Regions from separate parts of the Serratia marcescens subsp. marcescens ATCC 13880 genome, predicted to be linked through region 2. Evidence: predicted binding sites of a transcription regulator. Region 2 holds the regulator's gene; the other holds the start of a gene.
What was found. Region 2 encodes PurR, which represses purine synthesis genes. Its sites were predicted from a motif close to CANGCAAACGTTTGCNTG; they were not measured.
Positions count from the first base shown of each region.

Region 1: a site for PurR is predicted at 2,536-2,553, ahead of purL (phosphoribosylformylglycinamidine synthase). Genes of this name have one in related genera too.

Region 1 is NZ_CP071238.1:3,887,980-3,892,933, reverse strand. It holds gene J0F90_RS18575 (DUF2157 domain-containing protein) at 1-284, opposite strand, end outside; gene tadA (tRNA adenosine(34) deaminase TadA) at 402-908, shown strand; gene mltF (membrane-bound lytic murein transglycosylase MltF) at 909-2,369, opposite strand; gene purL (phosphoribosylformylglycinamidine synthase) at 2,648-4,954, shown strand, end outside.
Region 2 is NZ_CP071238.1:2,287,653-2,292,606, forward strand. It holds gene punC (purine nucleoside transporter PunC) at 1-916, opposite strand, end outside; gene punR (DNA-binding transcriptional activator PunR) at 1,040-1,996, shown strand; gene purR (HTH-type transcriptional repressor PurR) at 1,984-3,009, opposite strand; gene cydH (cytochrome bd-I oxidase subunit CydH) at 3,334-3,423, shown strand; gene sodB (superoxide dismutase [Fe]) at 3,490-4,068, opposite strand; gene J0F90_RS11040 (C40 family peptidase) at 4,268-4,954, opposite strand, start outside.

The DNA.
Region 1 (4,954 bases), 1.6 Mb from region 2:
GCTGCCAACACCCCGGCGATCGCCATGCGTACCGGCGCGTCGAAGCGGAACAGTTCGCTCAGCCATGCAAGCAGTGCGCTGTCGGCGAACAGGCTGGTGACGGCGATCAGCAGCGAGGCCAGCGCGGCGAGAAATGCATAGCGCGCCAGCCGCCGCCAATCGAAAGGTTGTACGTCCACATGCAGCAGCAACTGCTGCCGTTGTTCGGGCGTCATGGCGCCTTCCCCAACCCAGCCGTCCAGCGCCTTGCGCACCACGACGGCGTTCTTTTTACTGAGTTTCATGTTTCTTGTCCCTGAATCACATGCTGATTCGGCCAGTATAGCCATTGGCGGGCGGCTACGACAAAGGGAGGCTAGTGTGTATAATGCCCGCCGCAAAAGCGCACGAGGAATTATGCGATGACTGAATATAACGATGAGTACTGGATGCGTCAGGCATTGCAGCTGGCCCTGCGCGCGCAGGAAGAGGGCGAGGTGCCGGTGGGAGCGCTGCTGGTGCTGGACAATCAGGTCATCGGCGAGGGCTGGAATCGCCCGATCGGCCGACACGATCCTACCGCGCACGCCGAGATCATGGCGCTGCGCCAGGGCGGCGCGGTGCTGCAAAACTACCGCTTGTTGAACGCCACGCTGTACGTCACGCTGGAGCCCTGCGTGATGTGCGCCGGCGCGATGGTGCACAGCCGTATCCGCCGGTTGGTGTATGGCGCCGCCGACGAGAAAACCGGCGCGGCCGGTTCGCTGGTGGATATTTTGCGCCATCCGGGCATGAATCATCAGGTGGAGATCGTCTCGGGCGTGCTGGCGGACGAATGCGCCGCCACCCTGAGCAATTTCTTCCGTCTGCGCCGCGAACAGAAAAAAGCGCTCAGGCTGGCGCAGCGGGCGGCGGATAAGCCGGAATAATCAGTAGTTGAGCGCCAGTTCCGGCATCACCGTCGGATAGCCTTTTCCCAACGCTTCCTGCTCGGCGGCCGCTTGCGCCGCCTTTCTCTCTTTTTCCTGCAGATAGCCCACCAGGCTGACCTGATAGCGGCGGATATTTTCTACATAGTTGTAGGCTTCACGCCCGCGCGCATAGCCGTAGGTCAACTGCGGGTAGTAGCGCTTTTGGCTGAGCATCGGCAGGCGCTGTTTGACGTCGACCCAGCTGTCCGGGTTGCCTTTTTGCGTCTTGGTCAGCTTGCGCGCGTCCAGCATGTGGCCCCAGCCCATGTTGTAGGCCGCCAGCGAGAACCAGATGCGCTCGTCTTCCGGCACGCTGTCCGGCACCTTGGCCATCAGCCGCTGCAGGTAGAGCGCGCCGCCCTGAATGCTCTCTTCCGGATCGAGGCGGTCGTTGACCCCCAGGCCGTCGGCGGTGGCGCGGGTCAGCATCATCAGGCCGCGCACGCCGGTGGGGGAGGTGGCCTGCGGATTCCAGTGCGATTCCTGATAGGCGATGGCCGCCAGCAGCTTCCAGTCGATCTCGTTGGCGTGCTTCTCGAACAGCGGGCGGAAGTTGGGCAGCACCGAGTCGATGGCCGACAGGAAGGTTTTGGTGTCCACATAGTCGAAGCTGCCGACGTGGCCGAGGTACTTCTCTTCCAGCCGCGCCAGGGTGCCGTCGTCCACCATCTGGCTGTAGAAATCCAGCATCGCCGCGTACAGACTGTCGTCGCCGTCGCGTTTCAGATACCAGGTGACCGGCTCTTCGTCGGTGACGTCGAACGCCACCGCCAGCTGCGGATGGATGCGCTGCAGCAGCGCGATGGTCACCGAATCGCCGAGGGTGTAGTCCAGCTTGCCGTCGGCAACCCGCTCCAGCAGCTCTTTGGAGGTGAGATCGCTGGAGGACTCCCAGGCGAGATCCGGGTATTTATCCTGCTTGAGCTGTTTTAGCGTGCTGACGTGCGCGGAACCGGAGGCGACCGCCAGCTTGCCTTTGATGTCGGCGAAGCTTTTCGGCCGCGGGGTCCCCAGCCGGTACACCAGCTGTTGGGAAACAGAGTAGTAGGCCGGGCCGGTGCGCGCACGGCTGAGGCGTTCCTGGTTGTAGATCAGGCCCGCCGCCAGCAGGTCGGCGTCGTCGTCGTCCAGATCGTCGAACAGGTCATTGATGTTCTGATGGGGGATCACCACCAGCTTCACCCCGAGGTAGTTGGCGAAGCGCTTGGCCAGTTCGTAGTCGAGCCCACCTGGCCCTTGCTTGGTGTTGAAATAGGTCAGCGGGGAGTTCAGCGTGCTGATGCGCAACTCGCCGCGGGAAATGATCTCCTGGAGTTGCCCGCCCTGGCCGCTGCGCCAGGTGATATTGGGCCACAGCGCGAGAGCCAGAAGCAGGGTGACAACGCCGATGAGAATGTAGTTTATTTTAAGACGTTTCAAATAGTTATCCAGTGGTGGCACAGGTGCACCGGCGACGACAACCGCGACTTTTCTCATGGTTAAATCACCAGTGCGGGGGGCATTTTGCGCAACAAAACGCCAGTGTGCAACTTTATTGACACGTTATGACAATTCGACGGTGCGGCATGCTTTTATCAATAATCCCTACGCAAACGGTTTCGTCGGCGGCGAGGATTCTCTATAATGACGCGCGTTTTCCCCTGTTGCGCCCAATGAAGCGTCTTATCCGTCGCTTCGAAGACGAGAGAACTTTGATTATGGAAATTCTGCGTGGTTCGCCCGCTTTATCGGCTTTTCGCATTACCAAACTGCTGTCCCGCTGCCAGGACGCTCACCTGCCCGTCAGTGATATCTACGCCGAGTACGTCCACTTTGCCGATGTCAGCGCACCGCTAAGTGCCGAAGAACACGCCAAGCTTCAGCGTCTGCTCAAGTACGGTCCTTCTCTCGCCGAACACGCTCCCGAAGGCCGGCTGCTGCTGGTTACGCCGCGCCCGGGCACCATTTCTCCCTGGTCTTCCAAAGCCACCGACATCGCCCACAACTGCGGTTTGCAGCAGGTGCTGCGGTTGGAGCGCGGCCTGGCGTTCTACGTCAAGGCGCCCGAGCTGACGGAAACCCAGTGGCGCCAACTCGCCGCGCTGTTGCACGATCGCATGATGGAAACCGTCTTCAGCGAGCTGCAACAGGCCGAACAGCTGTTCGCGCACCATCAGCCGGCGCCGTATCAGTCGGTCGACGTGCTGGGCGCAGGGCGCACCGCGCTGGAGCAGGCCAACGTCCGGCTCGGCCTGGCGCTGGCGCAGGACGAGATCGACTACCTGCTGAATGCCTTTACCGGTTTGGGGCGCAACCCGACGGATATCGAACTCTATATGTTCGCGCAGGCCAACTCCGAGCATTGCCGCCACAAGATTTTCAACGCCGACTGGATCATCGACGGCGAACAGCAGCCTAAATCGCTGTTCAAAATGATCAAGAACACCTATGAGCAGACGCCGGACTACGTGCTGTCGGCGTATAAAGATAACGCCGCCGTGATGGAAGGTTCGCAGGTCGGCCGCTTCTTCGCCGCGCCGGACAACGGCACGTACGATTACCATCAGGAAGACGCGCACATCCTGATGAAGGTGGAAACTCACAACCACCCGACGGCGATCTCGCCGTGGCCGGGCGCCGCGACCGGCTCCGGCGGCGAGATCCGCGACGAGGGGGCTACCGGCCGCGGCGCCAAGCCGAAGGCGGGCCTGGTGGGCTTCTCAGTATCCAACCTGCGCATTCCCGGCTTTGAACAGCCGTGGGAGCAGGACTTCGGCAAACCGGAACGCATCGTCACCGCGCTGGATATCATGACCGAAGGCCCGCTGGGCGGCGCGGCGTTCAACAACGAATTCGGCCGTCCGGCGCTGCTGGGCTACTTCCGCACCTATGAAGAGCGCGTCAACAGCCATAACGGCGTCGAGCTGCGCGGCTACCACAAACCGATCATGCTGGCGGGCGGCATCGGCAACATCCGCGCCGATCACGTCCAGAAAGGGGAAATCACCGTCGGCGCCAAGCTGGTAGTGCTGGGCGGCCCGGCGATGAATATCGGCCTGGGCGGCGGCGCGGCGTCATCGATGGCGTCAGGCCAGTCCGATGCCGATCTGGATTTCGCGTCGGTGCAGCGCGACAACCCGGAAATGGAACGCCGCTGTCAGGAAGTGATCGACCGCTGCTGGCAGCTGGGCGACCAGAACCCGATCCTGTTTATCCATGACGTCGGCGCCGGCGGCCTGTCCAACGCCATGCCGGAGCTGGTGAGCGACGGCGGCCGCGGCGGCCGCTTCGAGCTGCGCGATATCCTCAACGACGAGCCGGGCATGAGCCCGCTGGAAGTGTGGTGCAACGAATCGCAGGAACGTTACGTGATGGCGATCGCCCCGGCGCAGATGGCGCAGTTCGATGAGATCTGCCGCCGCGAGCGCGCGCCTTACGCGGTGATCGGCGAAGCGACCGAAGAACAGCACCTGACGCTGAACGACCGCCACTTCGACAACCAACCGATCGACATGCCGCTGGACGTGCTGCTCGGCAAGACGCCGAAGATGACCCGCGACGTGACCCGTCTGCAGGCGCAGGGCCAGGCGGTGCAGCGTGAGAATATCACGCTGGCCGACGCGGTGAAGCGCGTGCTGCATCTGCCGGCCGTCGCGGAGAAAACCTTCCTGATCACCATCGGCGACCGCACCGTCACCGGCATGGTGGCGCGCGACCAAATGGTCGGCCCGTGGCAGATCCCGGTGGCCGACTGCGCGGTCACCACCGCCAGCCTGGACAGTTATTACGGCGAGGCGATGTCGCTCGGCGAACGCGCGCCAGTGGCGCTGCTGGACTTCGCCGCTTCCGGCCGCCTGGCGGTCGGGGAAGCGCTGACCAACCTGGCCGCTACGGAAATCGGCAGCCTGAAGCGCGTGAAGCTGTCCGCCAACTGGATGGCCGCCGCCGGCCACCCGGGTGAAGACGCCGGCCTGTACGAGGCGGTAAAAGCGGTGGGTGAAGAACTGTGCCCGGCGCTGGGCATC
Region 2 (4,954 bases):
ACGGGATCAGCAGCGTGGTGAGCGTCGGATTGGTCAGGGTCGCCACCAGATACAGGGCCACCATGCTGACAGCATAAGCTACCAGCAGCCACGGCAGCAGGGTTTTGCCATTGATGCGCTTGAGCGCGGCGCGGCAGCCATAGCCCCCCAACAGGAAAGCCAGCGTCTGCGGCACATAGCTCAGACCGATGTCGCTCGGGCCGTAGCCCATATCACCGAGGATGAACGGCGAGCCGGTCAGCCAGGCAAAGAAGCCGGCCGAGCAGGCGGCGTACATAGCGACGTTGCCGCTGAACACCGGGGATTTCAATAATTGCCAAAAACTGACGCCGCTTTTTGGCGCATCGGCGGCGGGTTGCGTTTTGGCGCGATCTTTGAGCAGCAACGTCGGCAGCAGCAGCAGGGCGGTGATGGCCAACAGCACGGCGAAGATCGCGCGCCAGCTGGCGTGGTTCAGCAGCCAGGCGCCAAGCAGCGGCGCCAACGCCGGCGACAGCGCCACCAGCGGCATGATGGTGGCGAATACGCGGTTGGCCTGGCCTTCGCGGTAGCGGTCGACCACCAGCGCTTGCCAGATGGCGGCGGCGGAACAGACGCCGACGGCCTGAATAAAGCGCAGTATCCAGAGCTGCACGGCATTTTCCACCCACAGCATGCCCAGGCAGCCGAGCGCGAACAGCGACAGGCCAATCAATAATACCGGTTTGCGGCCCAGTCGGTCGGAGAGCGGCCCCCACAGCAACTGCGCGAAGGCGAAGCCGGCCAGAAAGATGCTCAGGCTGGCGCTGACCGCGCCGGCGGAAATTTGCAGTTCCTCCCGCATGGCGCCGAAGGCGGGCAGGTACATATCGGTCGCCAGATAACCCAGCATGCTCAGGCCGGCGAGGTAGAACATAAAACCAAAGGAGTTTCGCATGGTATTTCTCGTTAATATTTTAGTGTCGCAGGTTTTTAGCGCCGGCCAGTGTATCCGGCTGGATCTCTGCTTGTGAAACGGTAATATTTGCAAAGTGCTGTTAAAAAAATTGAAGGCAAAGCGATGTGGTCTGAATATTCTCTTGAAGTTGTTGACGCGGTGGCGCGCACCGGCAGTTTCAGCGCGGCGGCGCAGGAGCTGCACCGGGTACCGTCGGCGGTGAGCTATACCGTGCGGCAACTGGAACAATGGCTGGCGGTGCCGCTGTTTGAGCGGCGTCACCGTGATGTGGAGTTGACGCCGGCCGGCGCGCTGTTTATCAAGGATGCGCGAGTTGTTATCAAAAAAATGCTCGACACCCGCCGCCACTGTCAACAGGTGGCCAACGGGTGGCGCGGCCAGCTGAATATCGCAGTCGACATCATCGTCAAACCGCAGCGCAGCCGCCAGCTGGTGCTGGATTTCTACCGCCATTTCCCCGACGTTGAACTGATGCTGCAACCCGAGGTGTTCAACGGCGTGTGGGATGCGTTGGTGGACGGCAGGGTGGACATGGCGATCGGCGCCACGCGCGCGGTGCCGGTCGGCGGCGGCTTCGCTTTCCGCGACATGGGGGATATGAACTGGCTGTGCGTAGTCAGCCCACAGCATCCGTTGGCGCAGCTGGCAGGGCCATTGAATGACGATCGGTTGAGGCCATACCCTGCGCTTTGTCTGGAAGACACCTCGCGCAATCTGCCCAAGCGCGTCACTTGGACGCTGGATAACCAGCGGCGGCTGGTGGTGCCGGACTGGACCTCGGCGCTCGACTGTTTGTGCGCCGGATTGTGCGTCGGCATGATGCCGGCGCATCTGGCGCTGCCGCTGGTGCAGTGCGGTGAGCTGAAGGCGTTGCAGTTGCAGCAGCCGTTTCCCGCCAGCCCCTGCTGCCTGACCTGGCAACAGGATAAACCGTCACCGGCGATGAGCTGGCTGCTGGCGTACTTGGGCGATGGCGAGACGCTGAATCAGGAGTGGCTGAGTGAGGCGGCACCGGAAGCCGCGCAGGCCTCCGGCAGGGAAGATGATCAGCGGCGGTAGTCGATGAACGGACCATCGGCGACCGAACGGCGTTCGACCAGCTTCGGATGCACTTCGATCACCTGCGATTCTTCGCGCTTGCTGATGATGCGATCCAGCAGCATGGTGAAGGCCATTTCTCCCAGGCGTTCTTTCGGCTGGTGAATGGTGGTCAGCGCCGGGGTGAAGTAGCGGGCGTTGCGCACGTTGTCATAGCCGATCACGGAAATATCCTGCGGCACTCGCAGCCCCAGCTCGTCAGCGGCGCAGATGGCGCCCATCGCCATGATGTCGCCGCCGCAAAATACCGCGGTCGGCCGCTGTTTTTGCGACAGGATTTGGTGCATCGCCTTGTAGCCGGACTCCGGCTCGAAGTCACCCTGGACGATCCACTCTTCGCGAATGTCGATATGCGCTTCCTGCAGCGCCTTCATAAAGCCCTGATGACGGCCGCCGCCGGTGTTGCGCGACAGCTGGCCCGGGATGGCGCCGATATCGCGGTGGCCGCGCTCGATCAGGTAACGGCCGGCCAGATAGCCGCCTTCGAACGCGTTATCGATGATGGTGTCGGTGAAGTCGCCGCGCGCGGCGCCCCAGTCCATCACCACCATCGGGATATTACGGTAGTCCTCCAGCATGCCCAGCAGTTGATCCGGGTATTCGGAACACATGACCAGCAGGCCGTCGACGCGCTTTTGCGCCAGCATCGCCAGGTAGGCGCGCTGCTTGTCCAGATTGTTGTGCGAGTTGCACAGGATCAGGGTGTAACCTTTGCTGTAGCAGCTGTTTTCCACCGCCTCGATCACTTCGGCAAAATAGGGCGCTTCGCTCGAGGTGGCCAGCAGGCCGATCGACTTGGTGTGATTGACTTTCAGGCTGCGCGCCACGGCGCTCGGCGAGTAGTGCAGCTCTTTGATGGCGGCCCACACGGCCGCTTTGGTCTCTTCGGCGACGAAACGAGTCTTATTGATGACGTGCGAAACGGTGGTGGTGGAAACGCCCGCGCGTTTGGCCACATCTTTAATCGTTGCCATGTAAGGAATGACTCCTGAACTCACATGTTTACAGCATGTAAGTGTGATGTTAATCGTTTGCCTACGTAGATCCTTCTCCAGAGAAGCGAAAACTGAGTTTTTAGTGTGTTGAAGTCTTCAGCGCTTAATCAGGAGGGGCATGGATGCCGGTACGCAGTTGTGAACTGCGAATTTTGTCGCATATTGAACAAAAGTGGAAGAGGTAATCGAGATTATAAACCGGGAAATGATAACAAGATTTTATCGGCGAACTGTGGGAAAATGATTTGACGTACTAATTGTGCGCCTTTTATCCTTAGGAAAGCCCATTTTAAAGGAGTTGTCATGGATACCGATCTGAAGATGTCTCTGTTCACTACCGTCGGCGCGTTGGCGATGATCATCGCTTTCAGCTTTGTCGCCGCGTTGAACTGATCTCCCGCCGGTTTTAAAAAAGGCGCAGCCTCTGGCTGCGCCTCGTTACTTAGGCAAGGCCTGCGTTTACGCCAGGTTTTCCGCCGCAAATGTCCAGTTGACCAACGCCCAGAAGTTTTCCAGGTATTTTGGACGCGCATTGCGGTAATCGATGTAATACGCGTGTTCCCACACGTCAACGGTCAGCAGCGGTTTATCTTCACCGGTCAGCGGAGTTGCCGCGTTGGAGGTGTTGACGATCGCCAGCGCGCCGTCCGGTTTTTTCACCAGCCAGGTCCAGCCGGCGCCGAAGTTTTTCACGGCGGCATCGGTGAACTGTTCTTTGAACGCAGCGAAAGAGCCGAAGGATTTGACGATCGCGGCCGCCAGTTCGCCCTGCGGTTCACCGCCGCCCTGTGGCGACAGGCAGTGCCAGTAGAAGGTGTGGTTCCACACCTGCGCGGCGTTGTTGAACACGCCGCCGTTGGAGGTCTTGATGATCTCCTCGAGCGATTTGCCCTCGAACTCGCTGCCTTTCACCAGGTTGTTCAGGTTAACTACGTAGGTATTGTGGTGTTTGCCGTAGTGGTATTCCAGGGTCTCGGCGGAGATGTGCGGCTCGAGCGCGTTTTTCTCATACGGTAATGCAGGTAATTCAAACGACATTGCTTCCTCCTTTACAGCGCCACTTTTTTCCCGCCGAGGCGGGAGCCAGATGGGCCGTTTTTTATTGTGGTCATTCAATCTTAACAATTTTCATCATAAAAAACAGGAAGAAAAGCGAGAAATGCGCGTGGGGAGGTGCGATGGGCGATAGCTTGAGCAGGCGGTTGCGACCGGGGCCGCAACCGCGCAGAGCAGGGAGTTAACGGATGGTTTTCGGCGTCACTACGCGGCGTGCGCCGATGTAGTGGTTCTGCCAATAGTCGTTGTCGAGCTGGCTGATGCGGATCTCTTCGCCGGTGCGCGGCGACTGGATGAATTTGCCGTTGCCGAGATAGACGCCGACATGATCCGCCACGCCGCGGTTGTTGATGCGGAAGAACACCAAATCGCCGCTTTCCAGTTCGCTTTTCTTGATCGGCGCCGCGTCGCGCAGGTGATACATTTCGTTGGCGGTGCGCGGCATCTTGATTTTCACCACGTCTTTATAGGCGTAATAGATAAGTCCGCTACAGTCGAAGCCGGTGCGCGGCGAGCTGCCGCCCCAGCGGTAAGGTTTGCCCATCTGATCCATCAGCTTGGCCATCGCAGTCTGCTTGGCGTGCTGGTAACGCTTTTTGTGCGCCGGGCTGAGTTTCAACGGTTTTTCATCACGCGCCAGCTTGGCGGTAGCCATACCGGCGTCGCGGTGGCGGCCATAGCCTTTTTTATAGCCCTTTTTCGGCGGGGTGACTTTAATCTTGGCGATTTTCTGCGCTTTGGCCTTGGGTTTGGCGCTGACGATCTTTTTCGCGCTTTTCTCGCTTTTGACCTTGGCGGTCCTGGTTTTTTTCTCGGGGGCCGTCACTTTGGCTTTTTTGGCGGCTTTATCCGCTTTCTTTTTTCTGCG